2 regions of the Streptomyces sp. NPDC002574 genome follow, and region 2 is predicted to be linked to the other one. Evidence: riboswitches for the same ligand, from Rfam matches in the RefSeq annotation. Region 2 holds a riboswitch; the other holds the start of a gene.

Region 1 (8,723 bases), on a different contig from region 2:
CCTTCTTCTTCTTGCCCAGTTCGGTGCGGGTCTGGTCGAGCTCGGAGAGCTTGCTCGCCGCTTCCGCCTTCTGCTGGTTGAGCGTGCGCTTCTTCTCCGCGATCTGCTGGAGACCTTCGGCCTGCTTGGTGCTCACCTGGTCGAGGGTGGACGCCTTGTCGAGGTAGCTGTCCGGGTCGGCGGAGAGGAAGAGCTGCAGCGTCGGGTCGATGCCGCCGCTGCGGTACTGGGCGCTGGCGAGGGTGCCGAGGTCGTCCTGGAGGTCGTTGAGCCCGGCCTGCTCGCGGGCCACCTCATCCTGGATGTCCTCGACCTGCTTCTGCAGCTGCTGCTGCTTCTCCTTGGCACCGTTGAACTTCTCGGTCGCCTGCTCGGCCTGCTCGTACAGGGCGTCGACCTTGGCCTTGACGCTCTTGACGGACTGCTTGGCGGGAGCGGCCTGGGCGGCCTGGGCGGAGAGCGCCACGGCTGCGGCGGCGGTCGCGGTGAGCACAGTGACACGTGCGCGACTGGTCTGCTTGGGTCGACGGTGGGACGCCACTCGGGCGAGCTCCTTCTTCCTCCAGCCGCCTGCCGCGTGCATCGGGAACCACGGTTCCCCGGCCCCGAGCGTCGGCGTCCCCCGTCGTACGCACGCCACTTCGGATCGGCGGGACCTCCGCTGCCACCCTGATTGGGTGATCGACTGCGCAGAGGTTCGAGGCCTGACCCTAGTGACCATCTTGTGATCGGATCAAATCTCTGAAGGAAAAAAGTCATTCACTCGCGTTTTCTTTACACACATCGCACGCGCTGTGATGGTGAGTTGACGCAGAGCTCCGAAAAACCGCCCCACCCGCCCCACGGTGTGCTCCAGGTCACACCCGGGCAAGTCGCTTGAGCAACAAGGTGGATGCGACGGGTCGCGCGCCGGCGCGAGCCACCCCGTCCGCGACCTCACGGTCGGACGAAACCACCACAATCGGACGACCGGGAGGTTCCGCCCGAACCAGACGCCGGATCAACTCGTCAGCCGTCTCACCGGCCTTGCTGAACAGCACCCGCACCCCGCGCGGCGGGGCGAGCAGCACCGGCGCGTCCAGGTCCGCGCCGTCGAAGACACAGGTGACCTCCGCGCCGCTCTGCGCGGCCAGCACCGCCAGGCCACCCAGCAGCCGCAGCCGCTGCTTCTCCAACGGCAGGGCGGGATAACCGGTCTTCGTGACGTTGTAGCCGTCGATGACCAGATGGGCCTGCGGGAGCGCGAGCAACTGGTCCAGCAGCGCCGGGTCGTCCTCCGACAGGGCGCGGCGCGCGATGTCCTTCGGGCTGATCGCCCCCGGCGCCACCGCGTCCACGGTGTCGGCAGGGCGCACGCCCAGGGTGTCGCGCGGCGGCAGCGCCAGCTCCCGGCGCAGTCCGGACGCGGCGTCCAGCACGGTGTCGAGCAGCAGTCGCAGCCGCATGTCCTCTACGGTGCGCCCCTCGCGCGCCGCCCGGCGGCCCGCCTCGACCGCCGACTCCGCCTCGGCCAGCCGGGCCCGCAGCCGGCGTGCCTCGCCGTCAGCGGCCGCCTTGTCCGCCGCGGCGGACGAACGCGTCTCGTCCAGTTCGGCCTCGACCTTGCGCAGCGCCGCCTCGGCGCGCTTCACATCGCTGGCGGCGCTGCGCAGTTTGCGCTGCAGCGACTCCGCCTCCTTGCGGGCCGCGTCCAGGTCGGCGCGGGCCCGGAGGGCCTCGGTGCGGGACTGCGCCCGTACCTCGTCGAGTTCGGTCCTCAGCTTCCGCAGTTCACGCAGCGCTTCCTCGCCGGCCCGCTCCGCGCCGGCGCGCTGCGCCTCCTCGCCGGCGGCGGCGACCAGCTTCGCCCAGCCCGCGGGCCGCAGCAGATAGGCGGCCGCGGCCACATCGAGCGGATCCACGGCCGGCGGCGGGGTGCCTGCGTCCAGCGCCTCGCACAGATCGGGCTCCGCCTCGCGCAGCCGTCCGGCGACGCGCTGCCGGAAGGCGGGATCGCTCTCCAGCGCGGTGGCCAGAGCGGTGGCCGCGAACTTGGCACGGCGACTCGGGGTGAACCGGGCGTAGGGGCGCAGCACCGCGGGCAGCTCGCCCAGGGTCAGCCCGCCGAAGGCATCGGCCGCCAGCGAGACCACGCGGTGGCGCACGCCCTCGGGCAGCGGACGGTCGAGGGCCTCGGGCGGGGCCGAGCCGTCCGGGGCAGCCGGAGCCGCGGGCCCGGCCGCCTCGTCGCCGTGGCCCGGATTACCGCCGGTCCGGTCCACCAGTCACTCCTGTCCAGTTCTTCGGCGCCTCCCCGGCCCCGCTCGGCCTCTCGGGCCACGCCGCGCCCCTCCATTGTCCCCGGCGGCGGTCAGGCCTGCGCAGCCGCCGCGTCGGGACGGTCCACCAGCTCGACCCGGTCCACGGCGTTGCACCAGCGGCAGCGCACCGACTCGACGGTCTCGCTGAGCACCTCGCGCTCCTCGACCTTGGGCTCCCCCGCGAGGTCCAGGTGCACGTACTCGACGACCCTGCTGGACCGCGTGACGTCGAACCGGGTCAGATTTCCGCAGAGGGTGCAGCGCCACCGGGTCGTGGACGTCGGCAGTGGAACCGTCATCGGATCTGCTCCTAGGTCGCGCGTTTGCGTTCCGGTCACCCTACGGCCTCGGCGGGATCCGGCGCTGCGGCGAGGCGTCCTGTGCCCGTTACACCCGTTCCGTCATGATCGATCCATGGTCATCCCGGTGTACGACAAGAACCCTGTCCGCCGCAGACCCGTGGTGACGTACGCCCTGATCGGGCTGTGCGTGGCGGTCTTCCTGATCGGCCCGGCCTCCGGGCTCAACCCCGTGTACGGCACCGGCCACGAGCTGGCGTGCGCCCAGGCCTCGTACTTCGCCCGGTGGGGTGTCATTCCCGCGGAACTGTGGCACGGGCGTGTCCCCGCCGCGTCGGTCGTGATGCCGACCGGGTGCCCCCCGCCGGGCGACCTCGGACGATCGCCCTTCGTCTCGGTGCTCACGGCGCTTTTCGTGCACGGGAGTTGGGTGCACCTGCTGGGCAACATGCTGTTCTTCTACGTCTTCGGCGACAACGTCGAGAACCGCATGGGCCGGCTGCGCTACCTCGTCTTCTACGTGGTGTGCGGCTACCTGGCCACCTACGGCTACGCCCTGGCGCACACCACATCCACCCAGGCACTGGTCGGCGCGTCCGGCGCCATCTCCGGCGTGCTCGGCGCGTACCTCTACCTCTATCCCCGGGCACGCGTGACCAGTCTCTTCCCCTTCCTCTTCTTCCTGCCGCTGCGCTTCCCCGCGTGGATGGTGCTGGTCTTCTGGTTCGTGCTGCAGTCCCTCGCCGGGCAGGCCCCCCAGTCCGGCCCGGGCGTGGCGTACCTGGCGCACATCACCGGCTTCCTCTTCGGTTTCCTGTGCGCCTGGGGGTGCTACCGGGCAAGGCCTAAGCTTGAGGCCGCAGCCAGGGCGACCCAAGGAGACCTACAACCGTGATCACCGCGATCGTGCTCATCAAGACCAGCGTCGACCGGATCCCCGAGATCGCGCAGTCCATCGCGGCGCTCGACAGCGTCAGCGAGGTCTACTCCGTCACCGGCACGTACGACCTGGTCGCCATGGTCCGGGTCGCCCAGCACGACCAGCTCGCGGACGTCATCCCCGGCCGCATCAGCAAGATCCCGGGCGTCGAGGCCACCGACACGCACGTGGCCTTCCGCACCTACTCCCAGCACGACCTCGAGGCCGCCTTCGCCATCGGCCTCGACTCCTAGGTTCCCGGCAGCCGGCGCCCCCGGCGCGCCGCTACGCGGGAACGCAGCGGCCGTTCTCGGTGCGGTAGCGCCACTGGGCGCCGTCGGTGACGAGGCCGGCGACGGCGGTGAGGAAGCGCTCGACGTGCTCGTCGGGGGTGCCCGCGCCGAAGGAGACGCGGACGGCGTTGAGGGTGGTGTCGCCCCCGCAGTCGCCCGGTTCCGTGTGGTCGCCGAGCAGGGTTCGGACCAGGGGATGGGCACAGAACAGCCCGTCGCGGACGCCGATGCCGTACTCGGCGGACAGCGCCGCGGCGAAATGGGAGCTGTTCCAGCCGTCGACCACGAAGGACAGGACGCCCACCCGCGGGGCGTCCTCGCCGAACAGCGAGAGCACCCGCACCTGCGGGATCCCCGCGAGCCCGTCGCGCACCCGGGCGACCAGTGCCTGCTCGCGCTCGACGAGGGACTCGAAACCCGCCTCGCGCAGGGCCCGGCAGGCTGAGGCGATGGCGTAGACGCCGATGACGTTGGGCGAACCGGCCTCGTGGCGGGCCTCCGTGGTGTGCCAGTCCACGTCGACGCCGCCGTCCTCGCGGCGGGTCACGCGCCGGGAGGCGCCGCCTCCCGCGAGATAGGGCTCGGCCTCGCGGAGCCAGTCGGCGCGGCCGGCCAGGACGCCGGAGCCGAAGGGCGCGTAGAGCTTGTGCCCGGAGAAGGCGACCCAGTCCACGTCGAGCGCCTCCACGTCGACGGGGTGGTGCGGCGCGAGCTGCGCGGCGTCCAGGACGATGCGCGCACCGTGCGCGTGGGCCGCGGCCGCCAGCTCGCGCACCGGCCAGAGCTCACCGGTCACATTGGACGCACCCGTCACGCAGACCAGCGCCGGACCCGGCGACCGACGCGCGGCGAGCGCGCGCTCCAGTACGGCCACGGCCTCCGCGGGGGTCCGGGGCGCGCTCAGGTAGGTGACGTCGCCGTCCCGCCAGGGCAGCAGCGAGGCGTGGTGCTCGGTCTCGAAAACGAAGACGCGGGTGCCGTCGGGCACGACGGACGCCAGCAGGTTGAGCGAATCCGTGGTCGACCGGGTGAAGACCACCTGGTCGTCGGCCCGACAGCCGAGGAAGGCGGCCACCTCCGCGCGGCTCTGCTCGAACAGGTCGGTCGACAGCTGCGAGAGGTAGCCCGCGCCCCGGTGCACGCTGCCGTAGTAGGGCGCGTACGCGGCCACGTCGTCCCACACCCGCTGCAGCGCGGGCGCGCTCGCGGCGTAGTCGAGGGCGGCGTAGGCGACCTCGCCGCCGGTGACCAGCGGGACGAGGACGTCACGGCCGAGGACGGGCAGCGGGGTGGTGGTGCGGACGGTCGCGGCAGAGTGCACGGACATGGCGAAGTCTCCTGTGGGCAGGGGGAAGCGACAGGGCGTCAGGGATGACGGGAAAGCCCTCGCGGCGCCGGACGGCACACGGCCGCGCGCCCGGGGAGGGTGGAAAGGGGCCTTCGGGCCCTAGCGCATTCGCTTGCTCATGGAAGAACTCCTCATGACCGTGCTTGCCGCGGACCTCGCTGCCTGCGGCCTGGTCATCACCCGGGGCACCCCGCCACGGAAGGAGGGTTGCCGGACAGCGGGCCGGGGCCGTGTCGCTGTCACTCGTGACCTGCGCAGCATCCTGCCACAGACGCCCGGCGCCGCAAGCCGCGGTCCGCATCCCGGACATCGCGCGCCGGCACCCGGGCCGTCGGCCGTGGCCGTGGCCGTGGCCGGGCAACGCGCGAGGGCCGGGGCACCCGGCCCCGGCCCTCGCGTACGAACGTCCGCGCGGCTACGCGTGCGTGGCCGCCGCCCACCGTTCCAGGGTCTTCGCGGCCGCGCCCGAGTCGATGGACTCCGCCGCCCGTACCATCCCCGCGGCGATCCGCTCCGTCAAGGTGCCCTCCGCGGCCTCCAGCGCCACCAGCGCGGCAGCGGAGTTGAGCAGGACGGCGTCCCGCACCGGCCCGGTCTCGCCGGCCAGCAGCCGGCGCGCCACATCGGCGTTGTAGGCCGCGTCGGCACCCCGCAACGCCTCGATCTCCACCAGCTCGATGCCGACGTCGCGCGGGTCGAAGGGGACCTGCTCCACGGTGCCTTCGCGCACGATCCACACCTGGGAGGTGGAGGTGACCGTCAGCTCGTCCAGTCCGTCGTCGCCCCGGAACACCAGCGCGGAGGAGCCGCGCCGCGCCAGTACGCCCGCGATCAGACCCGCCATCCGGGTGTCGAAGCAGCCGACCGCGGACGCCCCGACGCGGGCCGGATTGGTCAGCGGGCCGAGGATGTTGAAGGAGGTCGGCACCCCCAGGTCGCGCCGCGCCGAGGCCACGTAGCGCATCGCGGGGTGGAACTTGGCGGCGAAGCAGAAGGTGATGCCGGTCTCCTCGGCCACCCGGGCGACGCGGTCGGGCGACAGGTCCAGGTTGATGCCCAGTTTCTCCAGCACGTCGGAGGCCCCGCTGGCGCTGCTGGCCGCGCGGTTGCCGTGCTTGACGACCTTGGTCCCGGTCCCCGCGATGACGATGGCGGACATCGTCGAGATGTTGACGGTCCTGGCCCGGTCGCCACCGGTGCCCACGATGTCGACGGCCGGCCCGGGGATGTCGAGCGGCTGCGCGTGCGCGTACATCGACTCGACGAGGCCCGTGACCTCGTCGACCGTCTCGCCCTTGGCCCGCAGCGCCACCATGAAGCCGGCGATCTGGGCGTCGGAGGCCCCGCCGCTCATGATGCGGTCCATCGCCCAGGCGGTCTCCGCGGTGCTCAGGTCCTGCCCCGCCAGCAGGGCTCCCAGGATCCCGGGCCAGGAGCGGCCCGCCGCGGTGTCGCCTCCAGCGGGGTTCACAACGCTCATGGTCCACACTCCGGGTGGTCTGACGTGCAATGGACGGGCAATGGACTTCCTCGCCCCCACCCTATCGGCGCGAGGGAACGGGAAAGGGCCCCGTCCATCGGATGAACTCCGACGAACAGGGCCCTTCCCGGTGGCACAGCTTCCGGGATCAGTGGTGGCCGTGGCCGCTCGTGATCTCCTCGTACTCCTCGGCCGACGGCTTGGGGATCTGGGTGCCCTCGCCGTAGTAGCCGCGCGACAGCCTCGCGCGCAGTCGCGTGGTGAGACCGACCTTCTTCTCCACGCCGTTCTCGTCCGTGGCCGGGCCGATGGCCAGCGGCTCCGGCTGCTCGTGCGAGGTGAGCGTGAACAGCTTGGACTGGTCCAGCGGCTCGTGGATCTCGATGAACTCACCGTGCGGCAGCCGCTTGATGATGCCGGTCTCACGACCGTGCAGCACCTTGTCGCGGTCGCGCCGCTGCAGGCCCAGGCAGATCCGCTTCGTGATGAAGAAGACCAGCACCGGCAGCACGAAGAAGGAGATCCGGACCACCCAGGTGATCGCGTTGATCGACAGGTGGAACCGGGTGGCGAACAGGTCGTTGCCACCACCGACCAGCAGGATCAGGTAGAGGCTGATCCAGGCCGCGCCGATGCCGGTGCGGACCGGGCGGTTGCGCGGGCGGTCGAGCAGGTGGTGTTCGCGCTTGTCACCAGTGACCCACGACTCCAGGAACGGGTAGACGCCCATGAAGCCCAGGACCATGGGGAAGATCACCAGCGGGATGAAGACGCCCAGGACGAGGGTGTGGCCCCACAGGCTGATCTCCCAGCCCGGCATGATGCGGATCAGGCCCTCGGAGAAGCCCATGTACCAGTCGGGCTGCGCGTCGGTCGACACCTGGTCCGGCCGGTACGGGCCGTACGCCCAGACCGGGTTGACGGACACCAGCGCGGACATGGCCGCGATGACGCCGAAGACCAGGAAGAAGAAGCCGCCCGCCTTCGCGGTGTAGACCGGCAGCAGCGGCATGCCGACCACGTTCTTCTCGGTCTTGCCGGGACCGGGGAACTGCGTGTGCTTGTGGTAGAAGACCAGGATCAGGTGGGCCACCAGCAGGCCCGCCATGATGCCCGGGATCAGCAGCACGTGGATCGTGTAGAACCGCGGCACGATGTCGTGCCCCGGGAACTCCCCGCCGAAGAGGAAGAACGACAGGTACGTGCCCACGATCGGCACGGACAGGACCGCGCCCTCCATGAAGCGGATACCGGTGCCCGACAGCAGGTCGTCCGGCAGCGAGTAGCCCATGAAGCCGTCGAACATGCCGAGGAACAGCAGCAGGAAGCCGAAGAGCCAGTTGACCTCGCGCGGCTTGCGGAAGGCGCCGGTGAAGAAGACGCGCATCATGTGCACGAGCATCGCGGCCACGAAGACGATGGCCGCCCAGTGGTGGATCTGCCGGACCAGCAGACCGCCGCGCACGTCGAAGCTGATGTGCAGCGTCGAGGCGTACGCCTCGGACATCCTGATGCCCTGCAGCGGGGTGTACGAGCCGTCGTAGACGACCTCGTTCATCGCCGGGTGGAAGAACAGCGTCAGGTAGACACCGGTCAGGATGACGATGATGAAGCTGTAGAGGGAGATCTCGCCCAGCATGAAGGACCAGTGGTCCGGGAAGATCTTCCGCATGTTGGCCTTGGCCAGGCTGAAGATGCCCAGCCGGCCGTCCGCCCAGTCGGCGACACGCTCACCCGCGGGCGCCTTGCCGCGCGGCTTGGCGCTCACGCTCTCGTTGGTACTCATCCACGCTCCCAGAAGGCAGGGCCCACGGGCTCTTCGAAGTCGCCGAGCGCCTCGAGGTAGCCCTCGTCGTTCACGCTGATCCGCAGCTGCGGCAGAGCGTGGCCCGCCGGGCCGAAGATCACCCGGGCACCGTCGGACAGGTCGAACGTCGACTGGTGGCAGGGGCAGAGCACGTGGTGCGTCTGCTGCTCGTACAGGCTGATCGGGCAGCCGACGTGGGTGCAGATCTTCGAGTAGGCCAGGATGCCCTGGTGCGCCCAGTCGCGCGCCCGCTTGTCCTTGATGTCCTCCGGCTCGA
Region 2 (8,723 bases):
ACCACCAGGGACTTCGAGTAGCCGACGTGCGCGGCCAGTTCGTCCGTCGTCAGCCCCCGCGCCTCGCGCAGCGACCGCGCGACCGAGCCGAACATCCGCATGCTGGCCGAGCCCTCGCCCTTCGTCGCCGACACGGCGCCACCTCCCCGATACACAGCGCGTACACACCGGCCCGGCCGCCCCGACACAGCTGACCCGGGGTCAGGTCGTCCCTGGTCAGGCTAGCCGCGGCACGGAACCGTTGACTCCATGACGCAGGAATCCCCACCCGGAACGGCGATGCGCGTCATCGCCGAGCCCGCCCGCATCGCCGCCGTGCGCACCGCCGTGCGCGAACAGCTCCGCGCCTGGGGCCGCGAGGACCTCGCGCACGCCGCCGCGCTGTGCGTCACGGAGATACTCGCCAACGTCCACCGCCACGCCGGCTCCCCCGAGTGCGAACTGACCCTGCACGACCTCGCCGACGAGGGCGTGCGGGCCACGGTCAGCGACCGCTCGCACCGGCTGCCCGTCCCCGCCCCGCTGCCGCTCGACTGGTCGGCGGAACGCGGCCGCGGCATGCACCTGATCGCGACGGCCGCCCACCGCTGGGGCGCCCGCCCGACGCCCACCGGCAAGCAGGTCTGGGTGGTGCTGCGGTGAGGCCCGCCACCTGGACCTGGCTGGACGACACCGCCTTCGGGCCGGTGGCCTTCCTGCTGCTGGCCCATCCGCGCGGGCACGGCGCGGCCCGGCTCGCCGCACTGCTGGGCCTGACCGAGCCCGGACGGCGGCTGCCCGACCTGGGCGAGCGGATCACCGTGGCCGCCCCCGGCCGGGCCGTCGTGCACGGCGACGGGGGCGGGTGCCTGCTCGAAGTCGCCGTCGGGGAGCGGTGGTCCGCCTTCGTGGCGGACGGCGGCCCGGTCGCCCTGGTCGTCGGACTCGAACCGCTCGCCCGCCGGGCCCCGCTCGCGGAGGTGGAGCGCTACCTCGCCACCGGCGCGCTGACCGCCCGCATCCGGCTGGGGATCAGCCGGCGACGGGAGGCCGGTCAGCCGCGCACCGGGGGCTGACCGGCCCGGTCGGCGATCCCCACCTCGATCACCGCCGTCCGGGTCGTCCCCAGGAACGCCAGGGTGGACGGGTCGAAGACCCACGTCGTGCCGTGCCGAGACCCCAGGAAGGCCAGCCCCACCCCGCGGCGGCCCGCGCCGTCCGCGGCGCCGTCCACCACGACCATGCCGGGCAGCCGGGACGCGGCGCGGTACAGCGCGGAGTTGAGATCGGGGACCAGGAGGGACTCGGGCAGCATCGCCCCGATCGACTCGAAGACCGCCTCCTCGTGCGTCGGCCCCTGACCGGCGGTCCGCGCGTACAGCGTGCGCAGCAGCAGAACCGGATCGGTGGGCAGGGCCGTGAGCTCGCGGTAGGTCGTGCCGTTCGGGTCGGCGTCCAGGGTCATGTCGATGTGGCCGCTGGCGCGGCCGTCCGCGGGGATCGCCCGGATCCGGGCGAGGCCCTTGCGGCGGCCGTCCACGGCGTGCCAGTCCTCGCGCTGGGCGAGGTCGCCGGCGCCGCCCGGCAGGAAGTCGGCGAAGTACCGCTTGGCGCCGCGGACTTCGGTGTAGACGTACTGGTCGTCGCGGACCGCGGCGGCCGGCCGTGAGTCCGCCGCCCGCGCGATCCGGGTGAGCAGCACCTCGGCCCGGTGGCTCTGGGCGGCGGTGACCGCGGGGCCGTCGTCCAGCACCCCGCTCGCGTCGACCCCGGCCAGCACCGCCAGCGCCACTGCCGCGGGGACGCCCGCGACGAGCAGCCGGCGCCGCATGCGCGAGCCCAGCGGCCGGGGTGCCGGCGCCTGCTCCCGGGCGATCTCGTGGAGCAGATGCTCCTTGAGCATCCGCTCGCGGGCCGCCGGGAGGACCGGGTCGCCCGGCGGCGGCAGCAGTTCCGCCAGATCGGCGTGCTCGTTCACCACCGGGTCTCCCTCCCGACGTGCTCCCCCGGTGCCCGACGCCTCCCGGCGGCGGCCCGGCCCCGCGCCAACTCGTCCTCCGTCAGCCGCCGCAGCCGCTCCCGGGCCCGGGACAGCCGCGAGCGGACCGTACCCACCTTGATGCCCAGCGCCTCGGCGGCCGCGGCGGAGTCCAGCCCCGCCCACACGCACAGCGCGAACACCTCGCGCTCGGGCCTGCGCAGCTGCTCCAGCGCCCGGCGGGCGGCACCGAGCTGTTCCGCGTCCGCGAGCCGGTCGGCCAGCTCGTCCGCGAAGTCCGGCACCGCGTCGCGCAACGGCAGCCGCGCCAGCGCCCCCTGGTGACGGCGCGCGGCGCGGGCGGTGTTGCGCATCACGTTCGTCGCGATGCCCAGCAGCCAGGGCTGCAGGCCGTCGCCGTCCACGCGCACCCGCTCCCGCGTCCGCCAGGCCTCCAGGAACGTGAGCGACACGATGTCCTCGGCCGTCGCCCAGTTGCCGAGCACGCGCACGGCGTGCCGGTGGACCACTCCCGCGTGGTCGTCGAAGAGCTGGGCGAACGCGGCCGGGTCCCCGGCCCGCACCCGGGCTCGCAGTGAAAGCTCCACGTCATGTCCTGTCCGGCCGCCGCCCCGCGTCGCGGTGACGTGTGTCACCCGGAAGAACGTGCCGCCGGCCCCAGTCTCTCAACGCCGCCGCCGGGAAACCGCCGCGCGGATCAGTCCAGGGCGCGCAGCTGGTCCAGGAACCACTGCTGCGGCGGCAGCGCGGTGGCCGCCGCGGCCAGCCGCTTGGTCGCCTCGGCGCGCTCCCCGTGGGAGACCGAGAGCGCCTGGTGCAGCGCGCGGGCGGTGGCCAGGATGTCGTAGGGGTTGACCACGAAGGCGTCGTCGCCGAGCTCCTCGTAGGCGCCCGCCTCACGGGACAGCACCAGGGCGACGCCGTCGTCGGTGACGACCGGGATCTCCTTGGCCACCAGGTTCATGCCGTCGCGGATCGGGTTGACCAGGGCCACGTCGGCCAGCCGGTACGCCGCGAGCGAGCGCGCGAAGTCGTCCTTGACGTGCAGGACCACCGGCTCCCAGCCCGGGGTGCCGAACTCCTCGTTGATCTCCTCCGCCAGGTCCGAGACCTCGTCGGTGTACTCGCGGTAGATCGCCAGGTCGGTGCGCGAGGGATAGGCGAACGCGACGTGCACCACGCGGCCCAGCCACTCGGGGTGGTCGCGCAGCAGCTGCGCGTACGACAGGAGGCCGCGCACGATGTTCTTCGACAGCTCGGTGCGGTCCACCCGCACGATGACCTTGCGGTCCGGGCCGCCCACGGCCTCCCGGAGTACCGCCAGGCGCTCCTCCACGTCCGGGCGGTGCGCACGCTCCCGCAGGAACTCCGCGTCCGCACCCAGCCCGTGCACCCCGATCCGGGTGGTGCGGCCCTGGTACGTCACCGTCAGCGCGCCGTCGTCCCGGCCCACCGTCGCGCCGAGCACGTCGGCGCAGCACGCGGCGAACGCCTCCGCCCAGCGCCGGGTCAGGAACGCCGCCCGGTCCGCGCCCAGGACACCGGTCAGCACCTCGGCCGCCACGTCGTCCGGCAGCAGCCGGTAGTACTCCGGCGGTGCCCACGGCGTGTGCGAGAAGTGGCCGATCCGCAGGTCGGGGCGGCGCGAGCGGAGCAACTGCGGCACCAGCGTCAGGTGGTAGTCCTGCACCAGGACGGCCGCGCCCTCCCCGGCCTCCTCCGCCAGCGCGTCGGCGAAGGCGCTGTTGTACGCCACGTACGCCGCCCACTGCTCGCGGAAGTCCTCGTCGAAGACGGGCTCCAGCGGCGTCTGGAAGAGCAGGTGGTGGACGAACCACAGCACGGAGTTCGCGATCCCGTTGTACGCGGACGCGAACGTGTCCGCCGGGATGTCCAGCATCCGTACCCGCTGGTCACCGGTGTCCTCCGCGGACAGCCGCCCGCCTCCGTCCGGGGTCCGCAGCACGGCCGCGCGATCACCGTCACCGAGCGCGGCGCACACCCACACGGCGTCCGTGTCCGGCCCGATCGCGCTCAGCCCCGACACGAGCCCGCCGCCTCCGCGGCGCGACTCCAGCCTCCCGTCCTCCCGGAGGCTGTACGAGACGGGCCCGCGATTGGACGCCACCAGAACCCGCGCGCCATGCGATGCGACCATGCCGCCAGCCTAGCCACGCATCCCCACCCGCAAACGTGTGCGCTACGCCACCCGGGGGTCCCCCCCTCCGGGTGCGCGGGGAACTGCGCGCCCAGCCACGACGCTCACCCCCTCAGCGGCGCGGGGAACTGCGCGCTCAGCCAGGGCGTGCGGCCACGGTGGGCACAGCCGTCACCCCTCAGGGGCGCGGGGAACTGCGCGCTCAGCCACAACGCACGGGCACTGAAGCCCCCCGCAGCGTCACGCAACCTGGCGGCGCCGCACGTACTCCGGGATCGAGATCATGGGCGGCCGCTCCTCCGTCGTCACCTCGTGCACCCGCGGCGCGAACCCCTCCGCGGTCCGCTCGAACTGCGTGAGGACGGGCCGCACCAGATGCCCCCGCGCCAGCCGCGTCTGCGCCGTGCGGTAGATCGTCGCGGCCATGCGACCCAGCGCCTGCCCGTCCTGGTGCCGATGGTGCCGCACCCCGACGTCGACCTGCGCGAGCGCGTCGAGCCCGACCGTGTTGAGCGCGTCGATGAGGATCCCCAGCTCGACGCCGTACCCCACCGGGAACGGCAGTCGCTCCAGCAGCGACCGGCGCGCCGCGTACTCGCCGCCGAGCGGCTGCACGAAGCCCGCGAGCTGCGGCCAGTGCAGGTTGAGCAGCGGCCGCGCGACCAGTTCCGTGACCCTTCCGCCGCCGCCCGGGTCCACCGTGCCCCCGGTCTCCAGCGGCCGGTCGTACATCGCCTTGACCAGCTGGACGTTTCCGTCCGTGAGCAGCGGCCCGACGATCCCGGAGACGAAGCGCGCGTCGAACTCGCGCAGGTCGGCGTCGACGAAGCAGACGATCTCGCCGCGCGTCGCGAGCAGCGAGCGCCACAGCACCTCGCCCTTGCCGGGCACGGCCGGCAGCCGCGGCAGGATCGCGTCGCGGTGCACCACCGTCGCGCCCGCCTCCGCCGCGACCGCGGCGGTCCGGTCCGTGGACCCCGAGTCCAGCACGACGAGCTCGTCGACCAGCGGCACGGCCTCGGACATCAGCTCGCGCCGGATCTCCGTGACGATCGCCCCGACCGTGGCCTCCTCGTCGAGCGCGGGCAGCACCACGCTCACCGTCCCGCGCGGGCCCGCGGCCCGCTTCGCCGCGAGGAGCTGGCCCAACGGGCGGTGCGCGGCGGTCCAGGACCGCCGCCGCAGCCAGCCGGCTACCTCGTCCAGCACTGCGTCGCTCCGTTTCTGCCCGTTTTCGGCCCGTCTCGAAGGACGGACGGCCTGTGACCAGGTTCGAGGTCGTCGGTTACAGTCTTCAACACGAGGCATGACCATCGTATGTCCGCGGTGATCGCGCCCCGTACGACAAATGCACGGGCCCTGGGCCCGGTGCCATACCGCTCATCCAGAGGGGCAGAGGGAACGGCCCGTTGAAGCCCCGGCAACCCTCCCGCCGACCGCGAGGTCCAGGTGGGGAAGGTGCCAATTCCGTCTCGTGGCGAGATTCGCCGTGAGGAAGATGAGGAGAAAGGGCCTCGCCTGACATGGCTGCGCAGACTGTTGTCACCGACGTCGCGTCCACGGATTCCCCCTTCGGACCCGCTTCCGCGTTGTCCTGCCGCGAGTGCGGCGAACGCTTCCCGCTGAGCCCGGTCTTCGCCTGCGAGGTCTGTTTCGGGCCGCTCGAAGTGGCCTACGACCTCCCCGCCGGCGATGCCGAGACGCTCCGCAAGCGGATCGAGTCCGGACCGAACAACATCTGGCGCTACGCGCCGCTGCTGCCCGTCCCCGCCGACGTGGCGTCCAAGCCCAACCTGAACCCGGGCTTCACCAAGCTGGTCAAGGCCGACAACCTCGCCCGCGAACTGGGCATCACCGGCGGCCTGCACATCAAGGACGACTCCGGCAACCCCACGCACTCCTTCAAGGACCGCGTCGTCGCCATCGCCCTGGAGGCCGCCCGCACCTTCGGCCTCACCACGCTGTCCTGCTCCTCCACCGGCAACCTCGCGGGCGCGGTCGGCGCCGCGGCGGCCCGCGCCGGCTTCCGGTCCTGCGTCTTCATCCCGCACGACCTGGAGGAGGGCAAGGTCGTCATGGCCGCCGTCTACGGCGGCGAACTGGTCGGCATCGAGGGCAACTACGACGACGTCAACCGCTTCTGCAGCGAGCTGATCGGCGACCCGATCGGCGAGGGCTGGGGCTTCGTCAACGTCAACCTCCGTCCCTACTACGGCGAGGGCTCCAAGACGCTCGCGTACGAGATCTGCGAGCAGCTCGGCTGGCGCCTGCCGGACAACCTGGTCATCCCGATCGCCTCCGGCTCCCAGCTGACGAAGATCGACAAGGGGCTGCAGGAGCTGATCAAGCTCGGCCTGGTGGAGGACAAGCCGTACCGCATCTACGGCGCCCAGGCCGAGGGTTGCTCCCCGGTCTCCACCGCCTACAAGGCCGGGCAGGACGTCGTGCGCCCGCAGAAGCCCCGCACCATCGCCAAGTCGCTCGCCATCGGCAACCCCGCGGACGGCCCCTATGTGCTGGACATCGCCCGGCGCACCGGCGGCGCGGTCGAGGACGTCACCGACGAGCAGATCGTGGACGCCATCAAGCTGCTCGCCCGCACCGAGGGCATCTTCGCGGAGACGGCGGGCGGCGTGACCGTCGGCGTCCTGAAGAAGCTGATCGAGAGCGGGCAGTTGGACCCGGCCGCCGAGACGGTCGTGCTCAACACCGGTGACGGGCTCAAGACCCTGGACGCCGTCGCCGCGACCTCCCGCCCCACGGCCACCATCCGCCCGAGCCTCGACGCGTTCCGCGCCGCCGGCCTGGCCGGCTGACCCCGACCGCCGATCGCCGACCGTCCCGATACGAAGGTGAACCCCGCATCATGAGCGCGAACGTCCGCATCCCCACCATCCTCCGCCCCTACACCGGCGGCCGGGCCGAGGTCCCCGCCGCCGGCGGCACACTGGCCGAGGTCATCGAGTCGCTGGAGAAGGACCACCCCGGCATCTCGGCGCGCGTCCTGGACGACACGGGCAAGCTGCGCCGCTTCGTGAACGTCTACGTCAACGACGACGACGTCCGCTTCTCGGAGGGCCTGCAGACCGTGGTGGCCGAGGGCGCGTCCGTCTCGATCATCCCGGCGGTCGCCGGGGGCTGTTGAGCCGCGAGCGCCGCGGGACGACCAGGGGTGCCGGGAGTTGCTCCCGGCACCCCTGTGTGCGTGAGAGGTAGTTGAAGGGCTGTACAGTTGCTCTGGAGGCTCGCAACTCCCTGCAACGCTCTGCGTGAAGCGTCTTCCCGGGGCGTCCTTGTCGACGATTTATCGCCAAATTCCCGCGATGATTGTCGTGTTGGCGACATATGTCCCGCCCGAGTTGCCCCGGATTATTGGCCGTTCGAGCCGTTCTTCCCTTTCTCCGTGCCCGGATTTCTCGTCCGATTGACCTGTTGCAGACAGCGTCCGTGCAGATACATTCAGCCGCGGTCGACGCGTTCCGGCGCACGCCCCCTTGGCTGTAGGGGGTGAGGTCTGACCCGGGTCCGCGAGGTGCGGGTCTGTGAAGGGCCAGCAATAGGGGAGTTAGGAATGGCTCAGGGCACCGTCAAGTGGTTCAACGCGGAGAAGGGTTACGGCTTCATCGCGGTCGACGGTGGTGCGGACGTCTTCGTGCACTACAGCGCGATACAGATGGACGGCTACCGCACCCTCGAGGAAGGTCAGCGGGTCGAGTTCGAGATCTCGCAGGGCCAGAAGGGGCCGCAGGCGGACATGGTCCGCCTTGCCGCCGGCTGACGCCGCGCATCGGCCACGGAGCGCCGCGTACGAACGCGCTCGAACGTCACTGTCAAGGCCCGCCCCCTCCACAGGGGCGGGCCTTCGCGCGTTCCCCGGGCGCCGGCGGTCGCCGGGGGGATCTTCGGCGGGCCGCGGGCGACCGGCCGAGCAGCTTGCACTCTCCTAGGGCGAGTGCTAATCATTGGCGTTAGCACTCTGACGTTGAGAGTGACAAAGGACCGAGTGGGTGAGGCCCGTTCGACCGCCGGAAAGGAACCGGCGGGAGGCAGGCCGTCCGTCGCGGGCGCCGGCGCGGTCCTGGAGTAATCCTTCCCCGCAGCCGTGTGCCGCGGGGGGACCCCAAGTCCGGGAGGACCACTTCACATGGCCAAGATCATCGCGTTCGACGAGGAGGCACGGCGCGGTCTCGAGCGCGGGATGAACCAGCTCGCCGACGCCGTCAAGGTCACCCTCGGCCCCAAGGGCCGCAACGTCGTCCTCGAGAAGAAGTGGGGCGCCCCCACGATCACCAACGATGGTGTGTCCATCGCCAAGGAGATCGAGCTCGAGGACCCGTACGAGAAGATCGGCGCCGAGCTGGTCAAGGAGGTCGCGAAGAAGACGGACGACGTCGCCGGTGACGGCACGACGACCGCGACCGTCCTCGCCCAGGCGCTGGTCCGCGAGGGCCTGCGCAACGTGGCCGCGGGTGCCAACCCGATGGCCCTGAAGCGTGGCATCGAGGCGGCCGTCGAGGCCGTTTCCGCCGCCCTGCTCGAGCAGGCGAAGGACGTGGAGACCAAGGAGCAGATCGCCTCCACCGCCTC

The links. Region 2 has a riboswitch for S-adenosylmethionine ahead of thrC (threonine synthase). Riboswitches for the same ligand answer to the same signal wherever they lie in the genome.
Positions count from the first base shown of each region.
Region 1: another riboswitch for S-adenosylmethionine. It lies ahead of ACFYXS_RS24095 (aminotransferase class V-fold PLP-dependent enzyme); the one in region 2 lies ahead of thrC (threonine synthase).

Region 1 covers NZ_JBIARB010000009.1:338,971-347,693, forward strand. Annotated here, with positions in the region: gene ACFYXS_RS24070 (NlpC/P60 family protein) at 1-541, opposite strand, end outside; gene ACFYXS_RS24075 (NYN domain-containing protein) at 858-2,261, opposite strand; gene ACFYXS_RS24080 (hypothetical protein) at 2,351-2,599, opposite strand; gene ACFYXS_RS24085 (rhomboid family intramembrane serine protease) at 2,715-3,494, shown strand; gene ACFYXS_RS24090 (Lrp/AsnC ligand binding domain-containing protein) at 3,491-3,772, shown strand; gene ACFYXS_RS24095 (aminotransferase class V-fold PLP-dependent enzyme) at 3,804-5,138, opposite strand; SAM riboswitch class IV at 5,294-5,410, opposite strand; gene trpD (anthranilate phosphoribosyltransferase) at 5,575-6,639, opposite strand; gene ACFYXS_RS24105 (cytochrome bc complex cytochrome b subunit) at 6,788-8,425, opposite strand; gene ACFYXS_RS24110 (Rieske 2Fe-2S domain-containing protein) at 8,422-8,723, opposite strand, start outside.
Region 2 covers NZ_JBIARB010000007.1:88,599-97,321, reverse strand. Annotated here, with positions in the region: gene ACFYXS_RS17910 (Scr1 family TA system antitoxin-like transcriptional regulator) at 1-134, opposite strand, end outside; gene ACFYXS_RS17905 (ATP-binding protein) at 250-642, shown strand; gene ACFYXS_RS17900 (hypothetical protein) at 639-1,055, shown strand; gene ACFYXS_RS17895 (CU044_5270 family protein) at 1,034-1,960, opposite strand; gene ACFYXS_RS17890 (RNA polymerase sigma factor) at 1,954-2,565, opposite strand; gene ACFYXS_RS17885 (trehalose-6-phosphate synthase) at 2,676-4,136, opposite strand; gene ACFYXS_RS17880 (glucosyl-3-phosphoglycerate synthase) at 4,377-5,345, opposite strand; SAM riboswitch class I at 5,514-5,641, shown strand; gene thrC (threonine synthase) at 5,660-6,952, shown strand; gene ACFYXS_RS17870 (ubiquitin-like small modifier protein 1) at 7,003-7,281, shown strand; gene ACFYXS_RS17865 (cold-shock protein) at 7,708-7,914, shown strand; gene groL (chaperonin GroEL) at 8,281-8,723, shown strand, end outside.